Regions from separate parts of the Gallibacter sp. Marseille-QA0791 genome, predicted to be linked through region 2. Evidence: riboswitches for the same ligand, from Rfam matches in the RefSeq annotation. Region 2 holds a riboswitch; the other holds the start of a gene.
The links. A riboswitch is a leader RNA that binds a small molecule or an ion and turns the genes downstream of it on or off. The one in region 2 is predicted to bind thiamine pyrophosphate.
Positions count from the first base shown of each region.

Region 1: another riboswitch for thiamine pyrophosphate. It lies ahead of thiS (sulfur carrier protein ThiS); the one in region 2 lies ahead of thiC (phosphomethylpyrimidine synthase ThiC).

Region 1 covers NZ_CBCPMH010000001.1:1,496,473-1,507,199, forward strand. Annotated here, with positions in the region: gene thiH (2-iminoacetate synthase ThiH) at 1-1,131, opposite strand, end outside; gene ACQY69_RS07000 (thiazole synthase) at 1,152-1,928, opposite strand; gene thiF (thiamine biosynthesis protein ThiF) at 1,999-2,667, opposite strand; gene thiS (sulfur carrier protein ThiS) at 2,669-2,863, opposite strand; TPP riboswitch at 3,000-3,106, opposite strand; gene ACQY69_RS07015 (DMT family transporter) at 3,150-4,082, opposite strand; tRNA gene ACQY69_RS07020 (tRNA-Ser) at 4,270-4,357, shown strand; gene ACQY69_RS07025 (helix-turn-helix domain-containing protein) at 4,379-4,666, opposite strand; gene ACQY69_RS07030 (GOLPH3/VPS74 family protein) at 4,682-5,347, opposite strand; gene ACQY69_RS07035 (TIGR04076 family protein) at 5,511-5,771, opposite strand; gene ACQY69_RS07040 (amidohydrolase) at 6,184-7,806, opposite strand; gene ACQY69_RS07045 (MFS transporter) at 7,829-9,271, opposite strand; gene ACQY69_RS07050 (MFS transporter) at 9,611-10,727, shown strand, end outside.
Region 2 covers NZ_CBCPMH010000001.1:2,202,211-2,212,937, reverse strand. Annotated here, with positions in the region: gene dapF (diaminopimelate epimerase) at 1-182, opposite strand, end outside; gene ACQY69_RS10160 (trans-sulfuration enzyme family protein) at 200-1,378, opposite strand; gene ACQY69_RS10155 (DUF3237 family protein) at 1,633-2,076, opposite strand; gene ACQY69_RS10150 (amidohydrolase) at 2,073-3,749, opposite strand; gene ACQY69_RS10145 (APC family permease) at 3,778-5,139, opposite strand; gene ACQY69_RS10140 (helix-turn-helix transcriptional regulator) at 5,256-6,194, opposite strand; gene ACQY69_RS10135 (pyridoxal phosphate-dependent aminotransferase) at 6,401-7,672, opposite strand; gene ACQY69_RS10130 (peptidoglycan DD-metalloendopeptidase family protein) at 7,902-8,564, shown strand; TPP riboswitch at 8,696-8,801, shown strand; gene thiC (phosphomethylpyrimidine synthase ThiC) at 8,897-10,207, shown strand; gene ACQY69_RS10120 (MATE family efflux transporter) at 10,204-10,727, opposite strand, start outside.

The sequences.
Region 1 (10,727 bases), 710 kb from region 2:
TGTATATTTGCTCTCGTGGTCACCTATACCCGTGGAAACTCCCGCCGATACCTTGGTCGCAGCGATTTTCACGATACCGTTTCGGAAGCTTTCGCTTTCCCTCGAAGATACCGTTATCCCGGCAAATGGCAGGAATATCCTGTATGCGCAGATGATCTGGCAAAGCTGCTTTTCGTGAACGTCAAGCGGATTTATCTTATCATTGTTGACGATGGGTCTCAGCCTCGGACATGACAATGACATCTCGGCATGAGGGTATTTTCTCTGTAGATAATAGACGTGCAGAGCTGTAGCCAGGGCGTCCTTCCTGAAATCGGAAAGTCCCAGCAGCGCGGAAAACGCCACCCCTCTCATACCGCCCATCAACGCCCTCTCCTGGGCTTCGAACCTGTAAGGCCATACCCGTTTGTGACCCATCAGGTGGAGTGTCTCGTACTTGTCGGGATCGTATGTCTCCTGAAAAACCGTCACGTAGTCAGCTCCGCATTCATGGAGATATCTGTATTCTTCGGTGTTGACCGGATAGATCTCAAGCCCTACCATCCTGAAGTATTTCCTGGCCATCTTGCAGGCTTCGCCGATGTATTCCACGTCGCTCATGCTGCGGCTCTCGCCGGTGAGTATGAGTATTTCCTCCATCCCCGAGTCGGCGATTATCTTCATCTCGTGCTCTATCTGCTGAGGAGTCAGCCGCATCCTGTTTATATCGTTATAGCAGTTGAATCCACAGTAGACGCAGTAATTCTCACAGTAGTTGGCTATGTAAAGCGGTGTGAACAGATACACGTTGTTGCCGAAATGCTTGCGTGTCTCTATCCTGGCTCTCTGAGCCATCTCCTCGACGAAGGGCTCCGCCGCCGGTGAAAGCAGAGCTTTCAGATCCTCTATGTTACAATTTTCATGGGACAGCGCTGCCTGGACATCCTTCGCCGTATACCGTGAATAATCGTAGCTGTTCATCTGCTCCATTACCTTGTCCCGTATATCGGAGTCTATCCGTTCCATTCCCGGCATGTATTCCATATGATTTTTCCTGGAAGACGGATCCTCTTCCAGTCTGTGTTTTTTTGCCAGAGCCGCTTCCGACAGCCTCTCAGAATCTATGAAAAAATCGTTTTCTTTCTTTGCCATACTATCCCTTCCTTTCCCTGTCAGTCTCTGAGGAATCCCGTAAGGGGATCGGACGCCGCCGCGCCTCTCACCAGTACACGGCCCAGCCCCGAAAGGTATGCCTTCCTTCCGGCTTCGATAGCACATTTGAATGCGGATGCCATCAACGGCAGATCTCCCGCGGTGGCCAGGGCCGTATTGGCCATGATGGCTGCCGCTCCCATTTCCATCGCTTCACATGCCTGAGATGGTCTGCCTATACCCGCGTCGACGATTATCGGCAGATCTATCTCATTTATCAATATCTGGATGAATTCCTTCGTCGCCAGCCCCTTGTTGGACCCTATAGGCGAAGCCAATGGCATCACCGCTGCGGCTCCGGCGTTGACCAGATCCCGCGCCACATTGAGATCAGGATACATGTACGGCATCACGACGAAGCCTTCCTTTGCCAATATCTCCGTAGCTCTTATGGTTTCGCTGTTGTCAGGCAGCAGATATTTGGAATCCCTCATTATCTCTATCTTGATGAAATCGCCACATCCCAGCTCCCTGGCCAGTCTGGCTATCCTTACGGCTTCATCGGCGTCTCTGGCTCCCGATGTGTTAGGCAGCAGCGTGATATTTTCCGGTATATAATCCAGTATGTTCTCCTCATCCTTTGTGTTGGCCCGACGTACTGCCAGCGTTATTATCTCGGCTCCTGCGTCCTTTACGGCCGCTTCGATGAGATTCAGGGAATACTTCCCCGAACCCAGTATGAATCTGGAGTTGAATTCATGCCCTCCGATAATCAATTTATCATTCGTACCCATCATATTTCCTTCTTTCTTTTACTTTTCTTTTTCCTGCTTATATATGCTTGCCCTTCGGCCAGCCGGCCTGACTTTACGCTTCTAAGCGTCCCATGATTATCCTCAGTATCATGTTGGCCTGGTGAGCCGCACATGCCATCACTCTGGACGCAAACAAGCCTCCGCCGTCCGCTATATCGCTTTTACCATCACCGCACAGATAGAATCTGCCCGCAACCTTTCTGGTCTTTATAGTATTGGCTGACTCCAGACCGGCCATTCCGGAGGCAGCTACCACATACTTTTCCGGCATGTTTTCCAACAGGAAATTCACCAGCATCGCCTTATCCTCCGCCGAATCGAAGGCCTCGCATATGATGTCCTCCCCGGCCAGCAGACGCGCCGCATTTTCCTCGGTTATCCGCGTATTGTCCGTTTCGATGCTGATATATGGCGATATTCTCAGGAGGTTTTCCTTCAAAGCATCGGTCTTGGAGCGACCTGTCTGACATGCATCGTACTGCTGTCTGTTAAGGTTAGTGATGTCCACTTCATCAAAATCTATCAGGTGAAGTCGTCCCACTCCGGCTCGTGCCAAAGCGACAGCCACGTTTGAGCCCAGCCCTCCCAATCCGCAGACGGCTACCGACGCGTTTTCCACTGCTCTCTGTATCTCTTCTCCGTGGCGCTCTGCCAAAGCAGCTCTCATCTCCTCCCGGGAAGGTATCCTGTCAAATCTCTCCGGCTCTCTTTTCCCGCTCAAATCAGCCACCTCCCACAAAGCTGACGATCTCCACCACATCATCATCTTCCAGCACGATACCATCATACTGAGCCTTCGGAACGATCTGTCCGTTTCTCTCCACCGCAACTCTTTTCACATCGTAACCATCTGCTGCCAGGCATTCCGAGACCGTCTTTCCCGTCACATCCCGCAATTCTCCATTGATCTTTACCAATGTCCTCTCCTTTCCGCACAACATCTGCCTCCAGCCCCTCTGCCGTCCTTCTTTCTCAAATCCGCCGCGTCCTGCGCCAACAAAACAGGAGCCTACCAATAGGCAGCCTCCCAAAATACTCACATTCCACAATATATACGGTATTTCCGGACTTCCCTACGTTGGCATTATCCAAATCAGGTATTGGGTCGAAGGTCTCACCTTCCTCTCAGCCTGTCGCACAAGCTCCCCGCCGTCAGATTTATTGAAATAATTATAACTCCCGCCATTGGGAAAAGCAAGGCTTTTATGACGGTCCAGGCCCTTCCGGCACATCTGTTTCTCTCTTTTCCTCCTTCCCCGGGACACAGAGCAGCCACAGCGCCAGAATAGTCACTGCCAGTCCACAGAGAGATAATACTGTAGGCTTTTCCGAGAAGAAAATCAATCCGAATACCATGGCCGACGACGGCTCGCCTCCGGCAGCCAGTATCGATACCTTTCCCGCATCCACATAGGACAGTGACAGCGTGTAAAGGATATATGGCAGTATCGAAGTGAAGAGAGCGTTGATAAGGATGAATATCGTGTTCCCAACAGGCGCTTCGACGACGAATCTCACCATTATCCCCCAGTCCGCAAAAGGTATGAGAACAACGGCTCCCGTCAGCATACTGTAAAATGTGATGGTGAACACATTGTATCCGCGTTTCATCGCCACTTTGGAAAAAATGCTGTATAACGCGTAAAAAAATGCCGCGGCTATCCCTGCCAGAACACCCATAGTCGATACTGTTATCCCTGTTCCCGTCTCCAGTACACCGCTCACCAATACACATCCGAATACCGCCATTACGGTACAGCCTATTTTCTTCGCCGTTATCTTCTCCTTGAGGACAAAGGTCGCCAGCACCATCACGAATACAGGAGACATGCTCAAAAGCACGGCCGCCAACGACAGCGTCAAGCCTGCCATGGCCTGATTATAGCAAAGGTTCAGTCCCAGTATACCGAACACACCGCAGACGATGAACACCCATATGTCCCTCGCCTTTATCTTCAGCATGGATTTATCGATAATGAGTATCCCGAAAAACAGGAGCAGTACCGCAACGACTATTCGTATAAATATCATCGTACAGTTATCAAATCCAAAAGCATCCAGCGTCCGCACGAATATGCCCGCCGAACCCCACAGCACCCCTGAAAGCACCGGTAAAAGCAACATCAGCTTTTTCATGGTCCACCTCTTCTGTGTAAATTTATGTCGCAAAATATAACATAACATAAACCTTTTGGCTTATCAATGACAATGTGTATATGTGAGAAACAGAGAAAGGGGATAAAAAATAGATTTTTCCATTGCATAATATACTTTTTTTTGATATATTATATAGGTATCTTGCGGTCAGCGCAGTACGATACCCGGAGGATTGACCGAGTGGCTAAGGAGCTCGCCTGGAAAGCGAGTAAGGTGTAACAGCCCCGCGGGTTCGAGTCCCGTGTCCTCCGCCATACGAACAAAAACGCCCATCATCAGATGGGCGTTTTTTCATAACCGTCCTGCAGTTTTTTCAGCAGCTCCTTTACCTCCGGTATCGTCTTTCCCTGGTCGCGGAGGGCCTTTATATGATTTATCCGTTTTACGCTCTCCTCACGCCTGTACCTTCTGGTAAGGTTGGCCTCGCTCTGCTCAAACGGCAGCATTCCTTCCTCCGTGTAGTATTTGAGGGTGCTGTACCTGACATCGGTGAGGCGCACCAGCTCGCCGATAGTCACGTATTCCGAGCTCAGTATCTTCTCCATGGTCCTTTGCCTAGACATGATACGCGTCCTCCCTTAAGCTCCGGTAGTCGTGGTCACCACTGCGAGCATCGACGCCATGAGCCCGTCTATATAATCAGCCATCTCTTTGACCGACTTTCCGGCTTCACTCTTCTTTATATCTGTCAACCTGGCTCTCAGCTCTTTATGCTCATATTTCGAAAAATAATCCTTCAGCTTCCCTGCCCTGTCCAGCAGCGCTGCCAATGCCACAGCCTCGTCGGACATCTCTCCGTCCTCCAGTATCTCAGCCCTTATCTTCTCCACTACGCCATTGACCGATGCCTGAGACGGAGCGCGTCCTTCCTTGCTTTTAAAGATACCGGTCTTCACAGACTCCATGACTCCTGCTCCCTCCAGGGAGGTTACGACGGATCCGATCAGCTCCTTCAGCTTTTTATCGGAAAAGGAAGCGATATAGCTTTCGACTACTTTGCTCAATTTGATCGCTTTTCCCTGATCTATGGTATCGTACAGTGGCCTGAGAAAGGCTATATTGTCAGGCAACTTTCCCGTCACTTCAACGGTCTTGCCGTCTATCCCGACACAATTTTCCAGACTCATATCCAGCACACCGGCCGCGATCAGACACGTGGCGGCCTTATGATCATAGACCGAAATTGTGCCCTTATCATTGGCTACACAGATATAATATTCCTGAGTTATCGTCAAATTTTCCATTACCACACCTCCGCAGAAATCACTATGCTCATCAGTCATCGCTGAGCCGGCCATCAGTTACTACTTACTACTTACTACTTATTACTTATTACTTATTACTTATTACTTACGATATAAGAATGCACCACTACACTGCGGATGTCAACAGAAAACTGTGGATTTTTTACTTTTCCACCTTCAGCTCAAAGATATTGATGACGTCGGCGTCGGGACAGCAGAACCTGAATTCATCAGTCGTCCCCTCAGGCAGTTGGCCACCGTATCTCAGGATATCTATGTACGGGAAGGCCACGTGCATCGCCATTGGGCAAAGTTGCCCCCGTTCCGTATCGAAATCATAGCTGTCTCCTATCTGATGACCTCTGTGACATGGATGATCGCCCTTCCTGTCCACCAATGTTATGGAAATTTTCAGCTTGCTCATGATGTTTTCTCCTTTCGAGCGCCCATTCTGTGGCGCATATGCTGCCGCATACCTCATATGTTCCTGTCTGGCCGCTGGCGCGGTTGTTTTTTATACTTCAGACATCCTATTTATCATTTTTCCGTATAAACCTCTCCAGCGAATTTATACGGTTTTTCATCTTATACATTATAATGTATAAAACCCTTTAAAAAATGTGTTGCCTGCGCAACAGATACGGGAATTTTCATGAAATCGTCCGGATATGTTTATACGGGATTTTATCAAATTCAACCGAAAAGCGTAACGCTTTGATCCAATAAACGGAAACTGCAGACGATGATGCCGGGTCTGCCGACAGGTTGCCAGATACGTCCATCTAAAAGAGGAGCCGCAGCATAACGCCGCAGGCTCCCCTTCTATAAAAAACTCTTTACCCTTCGTATATTACCTTGCCTTCAGAAATTGTCTGAACGATCTTCACCTTATATATGTCGGCTGCAGGTACCTGGAATATGTTCTCCTCCAGAATAACGAGATCGGCACACTTACCCACTTCGATGCTTCCGGTGATATCCTCCATCCTCAAAGCATAGGCATTGCCTTTAGTGAATACCTCCACCATCTGAGCCGTAGTGAGCCTCTCCTCAGGTGCCAGCACCAGATCCATATCGTCAGGATCTTCGCCTATACCGACCCTCGTCACACCTGTCTGAATACCCCGGAGCGGCGCCGGTTCAGGAGTGACATTGTAATCGCTGGCTCCTCCTAATATTATTCCGGCATCCAGCATGCTTTTCATCGGATATTCGCGATAGGCTCTGTCGCCCAGATACGGCAGTTCGATATCGTCGAAGAAACCTCTGTACTTGAAATGCCAGTACGGATTAGTAACAGCCGCCACTTTATGCTCGACCAATCTCGGATAATCTTCCGGATCCACCACCTGAAGATGCGTGATGACAGGCCTTCTGTCTCTGTCCGGATCAGCAGCCTTCATCGCGTCCAGCGCGTCCAGCGTCATAGCCGTCGCGGCGTCTCCGATAGAATGGACGTGGATATCGAAATCCAGCGCATCGACTTTCTTGCAGAATTCTGTCATTGCTCCAGGCTCCCATATAGGATCACCGGTGTAATCCTCGCCCTCATATGGCTCTTTCAGATATGCGGTCTTCCCTTCAACTACGCCGTCGGCGAACATCTTCACCTGCTCTATCTTGAACATATGGGAATCCACTTCTTCCCTGATCCTTGCGAAATCATCTATATGCTTGTACGGTTCAGCCTCTGAGCTCTTGAAAGCGCCTCTCATTTTGCAGATCAGCTTTCCTTCATCATTGAGCTCCTTTATAGCGTCTATAGCCTCCTCTTCAGGATCCAGCAGCGGATCCATTATCGTAGTGACGCCGTATTTGGCGAATTCCTTCTGTACCCAGCTAAATGCCTCTTTATAATGTTCCTTACCAAATACAGGCTTCACCGAGTCAACAAGAGCGATGGCCGCGAACTCTCTCAAAGTACCTCTTGGCGTGCCGTCAGCTTCTCTTTCTATTATATTGCCCGGCGGCACCTGAGTCTCCTTAGTGATGCCGCACATTTCCAGGGTATATGTATTCACCCAGACCGAGTGCTTGTCATGAGACCACATGAGCATTGGTTTGTCACTGCATATCTCATCGAGGATCTTTCTCGATGGGCCTTCCTTACCAAAAAACGGGTTTTCCCAGCCGACTCCCTCATATACCGGCAAGTCCGGTCGCTCCTGGACAAATTCCTTTATCTTCCTGACATAGTAATCAGCATTATCGGCGCCGAACAAAGCCACTTTAAAGAGCGCGTCTATAGCTCCCCATGTAGCATGAGCATGAGCCTCTATGAAGCCTGGCAGCATCATCTTACCGTCCAGATCCACAGTCTCCTTTGCTTCTATATCTTTCGCCTCGGCATTGCTGCCGACGAAAGTTATCTTTCCATCCTTGACAGCCACAGCTTCTGCCATGGTCTTGTCATCGTCAACGGTGAATATGACGCCGTTTGTATAAAGAATGTCGTTCATCTTGCATTACCTCCGAAAACAGCTATCTGTATTTCCTGTTGAGTACCTGGGCAAAACCTTCGTTATTGTATTCTCTTCCCGCACGCTTGTTTTCCAGCTGCGTATAGAGTTTGTCGTAAACATTTTTCTTGAGAGGATACAGTACGATGACCAGCGCGCTGAGAACGAAGAACAGTCCGGCTGCTCCGCACGTCATAGTCTGAATGGCATTCAGCACGTTTTCCGGATTGTTGGCTCCGAGAGTCTCGTCGTAGCCTGTGCTGGCCAGCACGTTACCTATAACGGATGCCGCGATAGCGTATCCGCCCTTCTGGCAGAAGAGGTAGATAGACATCATCGTTCCTTCTCTTCTCTTGCCGCTCTGGAACTCGTCTACCTCGATGGAGTCATACATCAGCGGTATATTGATGGACCAGTAAGCCGATGATCCTATTACGTAGAATACGCAGAACAGCGCCGCTATCCCGATGGAATTGATATTCATGAAGTTGAAGATTATCATGATGATCCCCGAGAACAGCACGAGAACGATATATACTTTTGCTTTATCGAACTTCTCAATCACCTTCATCAGGATGGCTATAACGATTATGCCTCCGAAGGAGATTATGGATGTGCATGCCGTCATCTGCATCTCCGAAAGAGCAACTACATACAGCATGAAGTACGTCATGGTTGTCAGGAACAGGCAGTATCCTATCCTGAACAGCAGCGACGAAAGAGTCGCTAACAGATATGGCTTTATGGAAAGTACAGCCTTGGCATCCTTGAAGAAGCTTGTCTTGTTTTCCTCGGTCTCCTCTTCAAAATCTATCTCCACACCCTTTGTTGAAAAGAAGACTACTATGAGAGTTCCCACGCACAGGCAGCCTTCCAGCCATGCTGTATAGTGCCATGCCTGACCTTCGCTGAAGCCGGCATCCATGAAAAACGAAACGAACATCGGCGGAGCTACTGTCGAGAAAAATACGCCCACATACTGAACGATCTGAGCAAGCATCCTCAGCTTCGTCCTCTCATCATTGTCTCCCGTCATGGACGCGCCCATGGCATAGTACGGGATACTGAAGCAGCTGTAGGATGTCCAGAACAGCAGCGTCATGACGAGGAAGTAGATATTGGCCGTCGATGTTGAGAAATCAAAGCTGGTGAACAGCAGCAGATATGTAGCGAACAATGGTATTATCGCGATGAGCAGCCATGTCCTCTTCTTTCCGAACCTGGTCCTTGTCTTGTCGGACAGGTTCCCTACGATAGGGTCGGAAATCATATTCCATACCACGCCCAGCGTCAGTATGGTCCCCGCCCATGCAGGACTTACGCCTGTGTAATTCGTCAAAAAGAACAACAGGAATGCCGCCACGAAATCGTATGCCAGTGTATCGGTGGCTCCTCCGATGGAGTAGCCTACTTTCTTGGCAAATGATACTTTCGGCAGTTGTTGGTTCAAATTATTGCCTTCCATGATCAAAACACCTCCTAAAATAAAAAGATAATGACTTTCTGCAGTCGCCGCACAGGTTTCTGCTATACATATATAACGATTATATAATAGCGATTCATCTCATAGAAATACTTTAGTTGCTAAATGTTATGTCTTTTGGGAATTTTCTTTCTTTTTGTCGTAAAACTCGTCTTAAGTAAGACCTTTTTACTTTACACAAAAATAATTTTGCAATAGAGTGTCATATGATATAATATGTTGATATAATATGTCTTAAAGCATTGAAAAAGAGCATTTCAGAAGCGATCGATACATGATGCCGCGCCGGGGCCGCGGCTTTCATCGGGAAAGGAAACGTGAATGGCAAAAACTACTTTTCGTGAAAAACTCGGATATGGCATCGCCTCCCTCGGTGATGCTATTTCATATGGTATCGTGGGAACGTTCCTGCTGTTCTTCCTCACGACAGTGGCCAAGATACCGCCGGCCGCAGCGGGGACCATTGTCGCCATAGGCTCCATATGGAACGCCGTCTTCAACCCTATCATGGGATATATCTCCGACAACGTATCCACCAGGTTCGGCAGACGCAGGCCTGTGATATTTTTCTTTTCCATATTTCTCAGCGTCATGTTGTTCGTACTCTTTACAGATATAAACATGAGCGCCTCCGTAAAACCTGTTTACTACGGTATCATGACAGTATTGTACTGGACCGGCTTCACCGGCTTTTTCATCCCCTACTCCGCCCTGGGAACGGACTACGCCTCCAGCTACGACGAACGGACATCCATACGATCCTTCGCGTCATTTTTTAACATGATAGGCAACTTGTTCTGCATGGTCATGCCTACCATACTGGTGGAATTTCTTGAAAAGCAGGGGCTTACCACGTCTCAGGCATGGTCTGCCACCGGCGGGCTTCTGGGTGCGCTGACGCTGATAACCATCATGGTAACAGTAGCGGTGTCCGGAAAACGAGACATGCCCCGTCTGAAAGAAGAGAACCATCAAAAGCCTCACTTCAGCCTGATACATATATTCAGGGAATACATATCTGTCGCTCGGCTCAAGCCGATGAAATACCTCATTGTCGCTAGTCTGTCTTCCCTCATCACATGCACTATGCTGATGTCCAATGTGATGTACTTTTTCACATTCAACATCCAACTGTCGGCAGTACAGATATCAGCCTGTCTCCTGGGCAGATCGTTGCTGGGGATCGCTTTTATCCCAATAGTCGGCAGGCTTTCGATAAAATTCGACAAACGTATAGCTCTCATCATCTGCTACACCGTCGGGATAGCCGGCATGATAATCATGAAACTCATAGGACTGCATGATCTGGCAGGCGCTGCGGTTTACATCATATTTCTCACCATCTGCACAGCTATCTACTGGCAGATGATGCCGGCCATATTTTACGATATGTGTGATTACGACAGAGCCGCCACCGGAAAGAAGCGAGAAGCAATGA
Region 2 (10,727 bases):
AGCAGCACTATCCCGTCAGAGCCTATTCCGAAATGTCTGTCACACATGCGTTTCGCCAGCCCTCCGAGGTCTTCCGGGATTTCCTTCGTCGCGTCTATATACACATAATCGTTGCCGAAAGCCTGCATCTTGGTGAACTTTATTTTTTCCATCTTCTCCATCTTTTCCATTATTCCTGTCATTTGCCACTGACCCCTGATCACTCCATCGCCTGAGCCAGATCAGCGATTATATCGTCCGGATCCTCTATACCGATGGATATCCTGACAAATTTCTCATTGATCCCCAGCTTTCGTCTGATGTCGTCCGGAATGGATTCGTGGGTCTGTGTGATAGGGTAAGTTATCAGCGTCTCGGTTCCCCCAAGGCTTTCGGCGAAAAGGATCATCTCCACGTCTGAAAGGAGCTTGTGAGCAGTTTCCTCGCTGTCCACCTCAAAGGATATCATCCCTCCGAAACCTGTCGCCTGGCTCAGATTCACGCTATATCCCGGATGATCTTCAAAACCCACGTAATATATCTTCTTCACTTTTTCGTGGTCCCTGAGCCACCTTGCTACCTTGGCGGCGTTTTCGTTATGTCTTTCCATCCTCAGGGAGAGAGTCTTGATACCTCTGAGGATGAGCCAGGAGTCAAACGGTCCCAGGCCGTTGCCCCGTGATTTCATTTCGCCTCTGAAATGCTCCGCCAGCGCCTTATCCTTCACCACAGCGATACCCGCTATCACATCGTTGTGACCGCAGAGGTACTTGGTGCCACTGTGGACCACGATATCCGCTCCCAAAGTGAGCGGTCTCTGGAAATATGGAGTCAGGAAGGTGTTGTCCACTGTCAGCAGCGCTCCCGCCTCTTTTGCGATAGCAGCTATGGCTCTGATGTCAGCCACCTTCATCATTGGATTGGTCGGTGTTTCAACGAAAAACATCTTCGTAGACGGCCGAACGGCTGCCTTGACCTTGTCCAGATCTGACATCTCAACATATGTGAACTCGCAGCCCAGCTTGCTGAAGATCTCGTCGCAGATACGGAAAGTCCCTCCGTAGATATCATCGGAGAGTATGACATGATCGCCCGGCTTCAATATGCCAAAGAGGCACATGTTAGCCGCCTGACCGCTGGTGAAAGCGAAGGCTTCCTCCCCCTCCTCCAGGATAGCCATAGTTCGTTCCAGCTCCTGTCTCGTAGGGTTCTGGAGTCTCGAATAGTCGTATCCCGTCGATACGCCAAACTTCCTGTGACGGAAGGTGGCTGTCTGGAATATCGGGAAACTGACAGCTCCTGTGATAGGGTCGCACCCCAGGCCGCCGTGGACCACCTTCGAGTCGAATTTCAGCTTCTCCTTGCGATCGAATTTATCATAATAGTTGTCATTTATCATTCATCCAACCTCCATATAAACTTCCGCGGCACCGTTTTCTGCCGCGGACATATATTTCTACATTTATCGACTCAATTATACACATCCTCAGCGGCATGTGTCAAGGTTGGGCGCGGCAGGCCGGCGAGCCGTACGCAAGGCGGAGACTTGTCAGCACATAAACGCAAAAATACAGACATTCTGCGAAAAGGCAAAATGTCTGTAAAACCAGGCGGTGCGGCAATGCTGCACGCAGCATTCACAAACGCGCAGCATCACACCTCATAGACCGAAAATCTCAGACGGCTCCAGTCGCAGATGACGCCGTCGCAGACGAATACCCTCTCTTCCAGCCATTTGTATCCGGCTTTGCCTGCGTCGAATTTGACGACGCCCTTGTAATAGTATTCATCCGGCGGGATCGCCTTCCCTTCTATGAGCTTTTGTTCCAGCTCCGGTTCCAGATGAAGATGCGCCGATACATTCATCAATATCTGTGATTCGTCATCGGTTTCCAGAGCCAGAGACATGTCTATGTGATTCCTGCCGCTGCCGGGAGTACATGTGACGCACATACCCAGCGGCATCACATTCCCTCTGAGCCTTTCGCCCCGGAACATCCCTCCCTGGGTGCTCGACAGGAGGATGTCTCCTCTTGCCGTATTTTCCATAAGCAATTCATCCTGCTGGCTCAGCTCCATATCGAACAGCTTTCTCATAGACTGCCCTTTATAATCTTTCCATCGAATATGACGGCGTCCACATTTATGTCTTTGAGCTGCTCCGCAGGTGTGTGGAGCGGATCACTGTCCACGACTATCATGTTGGCCAGCTTTCCCACTTCCAGTGATCCCATATCATCCTGCCAACGCAGCTGCTTCGCGCCGTTTATGGTGTAGCCTTTCAGCAGCACAGGTACGCTCAGCTTTGCCGACTCTTCAGGTCTCATGCTTCCCGGATACCGCTCCGGATCCAATGGAAACTCAGGATCCACCCTGGTAGCCGCCACCTGCATGCCGAAGAACGGATATGCCCTGTGGAGCTCATACCCTGTCACTACATCGCTGGAAAAATCTATAGTAGCGCCGCTCTCTATCATCGGATTGAATTGATACATCCTTCTCCATTTTTCCTCCGTGTAGTAATTCATCGCTTCTTCGCCGAAATATCCTCCTGACCAGTGGCATGACCAGTTGATGAATATCCCCAGCTGGGCAGGGCGCCCCATGTCTGAAGGGTCGACGACCTCGCAGTGTGCAAAGGTCGGACGGCACACCCACGGCTCTCCCTTTTCCCGGGCAGCTTTCTGCGCCATCTCCACTGCGTCACAGCCTACTCTGAAGGCTCTGTCTCCCACCATATGGATATGTATATCCAGACCCTCTTTGTTGCACAGCTCCATGCACTGAGCAAGCTCTTCCGTTTCCATCATTATCTCTCCGAAATTGCCCGGGTCGTGGATATGCTCATGCAGGGACGCGGAATTGCCGCTTTCGTTGGTCCCGTCCAGAAACAGCTTCATGGTATTGATCTTTATATGGTCGGTCGTATACAGCTTCTGATATTCTCTCAGCTTTGCTATCTTCTCCGGCAGATCTTCATGATTCCAGAATCTGACCATACCGTCGTAATACACATTGAGCTTTCCCACCTTATCCAGCTCATATATCCCTCGGATCTGATCGTCGTTTTCGATGAAACCGTCGGCCATGGCGGTTATCCCGCTTTCCTCCAGAAAATCGAAGAAGCTTTTCATCGTCTCGGCATTCAGTTCCTCCGGCGGCTGCCACCCCAGCGCTTTGTACATGTTGTCCACGAATTTGTACCACGCCATCTCTCTTATCCAGCCAGTCGGGTTCCCTTCGTCATCTCTGACGAAGGTCTCCAGCGGGCCCGGGTCGGGCGTATCTTTATCTACCTCCAGGAGCTCCAGCATTTTGCTGTTGACCCAGCACAGATGCTCTCCAAAATCCTGGCAGTGGACCGGCCTGTCGCTTATAGCCGTGTCCAGCAGCTCTTTCGTCGGCCCTTTTTCATCGAACATGGATGTCGGATAATATTCGAAATACAGGAACGGACATTCTTCCTTAGGATGCTCCTCTCCGTATTTTTTTATAAACGCCAGCAGCTCATCCACATCTTCTGTCCACGGCAATCTTACATGCCAAAGGCTCTTAGCTACCCATCCAGGATGGATGTGACTGTCGATGATGCCGGGCAGCACCGTCCTGCCACCGACATCATATATCTTTGCGTCGCCATATTTCTCCATGTCCACATCCGCCGCTGTTCCGACGAATCCTATCCTCTTGCCGTCAAAGACCAGGCAGTCGGCCTGCGGACAGCCTTCGGCGGACGTGTAAATCCTCGCGTTTTTGATTATAGTAGTCATGTTTTTCCTCCGGTCGGTTTTTATTTTGCTATTCCTCTATCTTCATCTCTGGCGGCAGCTGCCTGAAGCCTTTTGTCTTGACGGCCAGATAAACGATACCTACCAGCAGCCAGATCCCGCCTAATATCTTCGCAGGTGTTTCGATGAAGTAAAATACTACGATCAGACTTATCATCCCGATGACAGGGATGACGAGATGTTTTATCATCGCGGATGCACCCCGCTCCTTTCCTCTGATGATGTAATGTCCCACTACTGAGAAATTCACCATGAAGAACCCGCACACGGCACCGAAGGACACCAGCGACGCCGCTCCCATCACATTGTCCTGATAGAAGATGGCGGTCAGCGCGATTATCGTAGTCAGCACTATGTTGTTGACCGGAGTCTGGAACTTAGGAGACAATTTCCCAAAGAATTTCTTCGGCAGGATGTTGTCACGCCCCATTCCGTACAGGATACGTGAAACAGCGCCCATCCCGGCCAGCGCGCATACGAAGCTGCCGCAGTTGTCTATGATGAAGAATATAGTTCCCAGCCACGACATCCCTATATGAGGGAAGAGCTCGAATATACCGGTATCAGGATCTTCGATGTTGGCATAGGCCTGCGGCCACGCTATCTGCGAAAAGTAGGCGACGATGGCGAAGATGATCCCCGCTCCTATCACCACGCCCATGATGGCCTTGCCCATAACTTTTTCCGGCTCCTTCGCCTCCTCGGCCAGCGTCGTAACAGCGTCGAAGCCAACGAAGGATGCACAGAGAACTGCCGAAGCGGAAAGGATCCCTTTTATCTGGAAATTTTCCGGATTGTAAAAAGCTGAAGGATCGAACAGTGTGCCTGAGCCGCCTCCATCCGTGACGTATCTCACGATGCAGGCGATGAACAGTATCGTGAATCCGATGGCTGCACATGTTACGATGGTATCGACGATACTTGCCGTCTTTATCCCTACGATATTTATCACCATGCCTATCAATGCTACGATTATCACGATGACCCATACAGGTATCATAGGAAAATATTCGTTGATATAGACTCCCAGCAGCAGATAACAGATCATCGGCAGCAACAGGTAATCCACCAGCATGACCCAGCCTGACAGGAAGCCCACATGGGGCTGTACCGATTTGCTTATGTAGGTATAGGCCGAACCAGCTGATGGATATGCCTTTACCATCTGAGTATAGCTGTACGCCGTAAATGCCATCACCACTGCTGTAGCACATATCGACAGCGTATACATCCCGCCGGTGCTCGGCGTAAAGAGACCGTAGTAATTGAATACTACCGTCGGGGCCAGGTACGCCAGACCGAACATGATGATAAGAGGCAACGTCAATGTTCGTTTCAGCGTAGTTTCGCCCATTTGATTTTTTTCACTCATGATTATACCTCCCTGAATATTGATATGATTACTCTTTCATAATATTCAGTGAATTTCAGAGGAACAATGGCGTTTTATTGTTGTTTTCCTGTGTTTGGAAGCAATATCAACAATATTTATCTTTCAAAGAGCTGGATGTAGTGTTCCACCATCATGTCGTCGACTATGCTCCTGATTATCCGCGGTTCATAGTACACCATATTGTTCTCCGACTGCTTCACGTATTTCTCCCTGAACTGACGCGGCGTACATTTGTACCATTCCTTAAAGGCCTTGTAATAATACTGCGGATCAGAAAAGCCGCATTCTTCCGCTATCTCGACGATGGTGTGATTGGTGTTTATCAGGAACCACTCGGATTTATTGGCCCTGATATACGACACCATATTGCTGAATCCGATGGAGACCTTTGACATGAACTCCGACAGGTAACTCTTGGAAATTCCAAGATGGGAGGCCAGATCGTCCAGTGTTATCTTCTCCTCAAAATGCGCCCCTATATACGTGTATATATCCCGGCACCTGTCAAAGAATTCCCGCTTCATTTCCAGGCCGCCGTAATGGTAGAGGATGATATTGAAATGAAAGACGAAGAGATCCACCATCGATTCGGTTATCTTCCATATCCGTCCTGTATCCTCTTCCGCCCTTCCATCTAAAAATAGCTTCAGCAATGTTATCAGCTTTCCTCTCAGCTTGTCGTGGTATTCGCTGGGATAGACTGACATGGTGGACTGACTGCATCCCTCGCACACGAACAATTGATGCTTTATATCAGGGTATTTTTCTTCGAAAGCCATTAAATCGACATAAAATGACACGCACATGTTATACCCATCACTCTTAAGATAATAAGCGTCTCTGTCTACGGATATATATTCGCCGCTGTTCAGCGTGAACTCCTCGTATGCGTACGAAAAAGTCACCGTTCCTGTGAGACAGAGGATTATCTCCAGCATGCCAGCCTCATGCATCTGCAGCTCCTTTTCTTTCACCGCGTATACGCTGACGCTCAGCGGAGTATCTCCGATCTTGATGATGTTTTCGCAGTTCATTACCCGGCCTTCCTTCCCTCATTTTGATATCAATTTACTACAGCAGCTGACTTTTTTCAACAGCTTCCGATGTCAGCAGGATGATAATATCTCGCAGTCGGCCGCTCCGTCAGGTCATGGAGCGTCGCCATCTTAAAAGGGCTCCCGGCCTTGCAACGCAAGACCGGGAGCTCTTTAACCGCACATGAATCGTCAGCGCGGATCAGCTATCCCATCACAGCCTTTATCATGGCTGGGATCCTTCTGCATTTTTCCTCGGAAACGGAAGCTACCGAGACCCTGAGCCCTTTGGCCAGCGGAACGATAAACAGCCCCTGCTTTTCAAGCTGAGCGCTTATGCCGTCGGGATCACTGCACGGTATGGAGGCGAAGAAACCGGCGTCGAAAGGCACCATCTCCAGTCCCACTTTAGCCGCTTCCTCCTCGAATGCCCTGCCTCTGGCCAGCAGCATATCCCTGTAACGAGCTCTCTCCTCGCTGACTCTTGCCAGCAGCTTATCATCGGCGTATATCTTGGCCAGCAACACCTGGGCCGCTTTGGTACCATTGGACCAGGATCCTCTCGATGAAAACTCACAGACACGCTTGAATTCATCAGCTATCTCTCTCGTCTTCGCCATGCAGATGAGAGCTCCGCATCTTGTCCCATATAAGGTAAACGTCTTCGAAAGGCTATAGGCTATTATCGGAAGGACATTTTCCGGCATAGTCTCCAGCTTTGGCAGGAATCTCCTGCATTCCTCTTCGTCTCCGGCAAAATCTATATAGGCCGCGTCCACTACCAACGCAATGGCTTTGCCTTTCTTTGCCGCTTCCGTCAGGACTTCTGTGACCTTGTCCCAGTCGCCCAGCGTAAGGGAATATCCTGTCGGATTGTGAGCCGGGGTATTGAGTATTATCACCAGACTGTCCTGTGTATCCAGAAGCTGGAGGACCTTTTCCCTGAAGGACTGCCAGTTGAACTTTCTGTCTTCGGTAAAGAGGCTGAACGTATCCACTCTCCGTCTTATCTCTCCCGCGATAGTGTTATATGGCGACCAGTGCCAGTCCGAAGTCAATACTTTGTCTCCCGGCTGAGAATAGTTGGCGATGGCGTTTCTCAAAGCTCCTGTTCCTCCCGGAGCAGCTACTGCATCTGTAAAGCTTTTGGGCCGGAATTTTCCAAAAGCAGCTTTCTGTACTGCTTCCCTGAAAGCAGGTATCCCGCATATAGGCGCGTAATCTGCGTATTCATCAGGCTTCAGTCCTCTGAAGACCTCATCTACTGAAGAAAGGACTATCAGCTTGCCGTCATCATCCAGAAGAGAGCCTATGGTCGCATTTATGACTTTATCGGCACCCTTTTCGGCTATCATCTTCTTCGCTCTGTTGCTTATCCCGAAAATCTTATCTTCCTTTGGTATGCTCCTGTCGTTCTGTCTGGCTAAAATGTACTCCGCCACTTTAAAATCACCTCTGAAAATTATTTTTGTATCCATTCTCACACAGGTTTACGCTCCGTCTGACGCGCCGAAACTGTCGAGACTACCGGGCCGCCGCAGTTGCCAAAATTTCCAAAACAGCCGGCCGTGCGCCGCCTGACGCCTTTTCCCGCATTGAACTTTAACATTTAATATAATACAACATTTCATCCTTTTATTACAAGTAATTAACGGTATTAATTTTCCTCCCATTGTCGATACTAAATCCATAGGAGGTAAGATGCACATGAGACAGGACAAAAAGCAAAAAGATATCCCCGCCATCACTCTGGTGCTGTGTTTTTGTCTGATGGCGCTCGTTTCCGTTTTCGTCGTAAAAGCTAATGTGGATAAGATCCGCGATACCGCCCAGAGCAATAAAGCAGCGGATGTCGTAAAAGAAAAAGCCGTCGAGGAAAACACAGAAACAGAAGCCGATATAGTGGACAGCCTTGACAGCACAGACTCCGGCGCAGACGATACCGAAAGCCAGAACGCCGCGGAATTCACCGCTCCCCTTTCAGGAGAGATCATCATGGATTTTTCCATGGACATGCCCATATATCAAAAGACTCTCGACCAGTACATGACCCACAGTGGTATAGACATCGCCGCCCCTGAAGGGACCGGAGTGAGCGCCTGTGCCGCCGGTACGGTAACACGGATAGAGGAGGACGACAAGTTGGGTATCGTCGTAGAGATAAATCACGGCAACAACCTGCTGTCAGTCTACGGCAATCTGGCAGGCGATGACCTTATCGAGCTGGGTGAGATCGTTTCCAGGGGAGATACTATCGGAAAAGTAGGCCGCACTTCTCTGTTTGAATTCGGTGAAGACGATCACCTTCACTTCGAAATGAGGAAAAACGGAGATCCTGTAGCCCCCGGCAGTTATATAAAGGGTCTGTAGACGCGGACTTATGGCCGCGGGATGACGACCGCGGCAGCGTCGGCGATTCACCTGGACTGTATCGAAACTGCGGCTTCACTCATCTGAAATCAGCTTGACAATCGCTCAGTCAGGGATATAATAAACACATAGACAATTTAACGGGGAGCTTGTGGAACAGGCTGAGAGGAAGCAGGAGCTTCGACCCATGAACCTGATGTGGATAATGCCAACGTAGGGATATGAAGATGTGTTTCGCACATCATACGTATATGTCGATAAACAGAAGCGTACATGCCCCGGCGTGTACGCTTTTTCCATATATCCACGTAGGAAAACTGAGACGGGAGGTAATGATGAACTACACTACTCAGATGGATGCCGCGAGAAAAGGCATCGTCACACCGCAATTGGAAACTGTCGCGAAAAAGGAAAACATGTCTGTGGAAAAGCTGCAGGAATTGGTAGCCGAAGGGAAAGTAGCCATATGCGCCAACAAAAGGCATACATGCCTGGATGCCGAAGGCATCGGAAGCATGCTCAGAACGAAGATAAATGTGAACCTCGGAGTTTCCAGAGACTGCAAGGACTACGACATAGAGATGGAAAAGGTCATGAGCGCTGTTAACATGGGAGCCGAGGCTATCATGGATCTTTCCAGTCACGGAAACACTCAGCCTTTCAGGAGAAAGCTTACTTCCGAATGCCCTGTCATGATAGGGACAGTACCTGTCTATGACAGCGTGATACACTATCAACGCGACCTGTCGACATTGACGGCCAGAGATTTCATCGATGTTATCCGTCTTCATGCGGAGGACGGGGTGGATTTCGTGACGCTCCACTGCGGTATAACGAGAAAGACCATCGATCAGATAAAGAAACACAAGAGAAAGACCAATATCGTCAGCAGAGGCGGCAGTCTGGTCTTCGCCTGGATGTCCATGACAGGAGAGGAAAATCCTTTTTACGAATACTACGACGAAATACTCGATATATGCGAAGAATACGATGTGACCATCTCCCTGGGCGATGCCTGCCGTCCAGGATGTCTTGCCGATGCCACCGACGTATGCCAGATAGAAGAACTGGTACGCCTTGGGGAGCTGACAAAGCGAGCCTGGGAGCACAACGTACAGGTTATGGTAGAGGGTCCCGGACATGTTCCTCTCGATCAGGTAGCAGCAAACATGAAGGTGCAGCAAACTATCTGCATGGGAGCTCCTTTCTACGTGCTGGGGCCGCTCGTGACTGATATCGCTATGGGCTACGATCATATCACCGCCGCTATAGGCGGCGCCGTGGCTGCTATGAACGGCGCTGCGTTCCTCTGCTATGTGACGCCTGCAGAGCATCTGGCTCTTCCAAACGTAGAAGATGTAAAGCAAGGTATCATCGCATCCAAGATAGCGGCTCATGCAGCTGATATAGCTAAAGGGATCCCCGGAGCCCGCGACATAGACGACCGTATGAGCGATGCCAGACGCGAACTGGACTGGGACAAACAATTCGAATGCGCGTTGGATCCCGAAACGGCCAGAGCTATCCGTGACAGCAGGAAGCCTGAAGAAGATCATGAGGAAGCCTGCAGCATGTGCGGCAAATTCTGCGCGGTCCGCAGCATGAACAAGGCCCTTTCAGGAGAATACATAGACATACTTTAGACTTCACTGACGGGGACGACCGCCCCCTTGTACACTGCAAAGGCGACGACAGCTGTTACCGCCTCTGTCACCCAAAAGGCGTTCCACACGCCCGTCGGGCCAAAGAGGCGGCTCAGCAGGAAGGAAACAGGAAGGATGACGACGATATAGCGGCACAGGGAAATGACGAGGGACGGCAGGCCTTTCCCCAATCCTTCCAGTGCTCCTGACGATGTAACGGAGACGGCCGAAACGATGAATCCCGCGCTGATGATGCGAAGGGCCGTTTCCCCCGCCGCCACAGTTGCCTCCGTATGCGTGAAAAGCCCCATCAACTGCCCCGGAACGGCGAGGCATATGGCAGTACCTGCAACCATGATGACGCCGCTCATACACAGCACGATACCATAAATACGCTTCACCCGTCCGTGTTCGCCCGCCCCGTAATTGTAACCTATCAGCGGACGCATCCCCTGTATTATGCCGTTAGCGGGAAGATAGAGGAATGTCTGCAGCTTGTAATAGATACCCAGAACCAGAA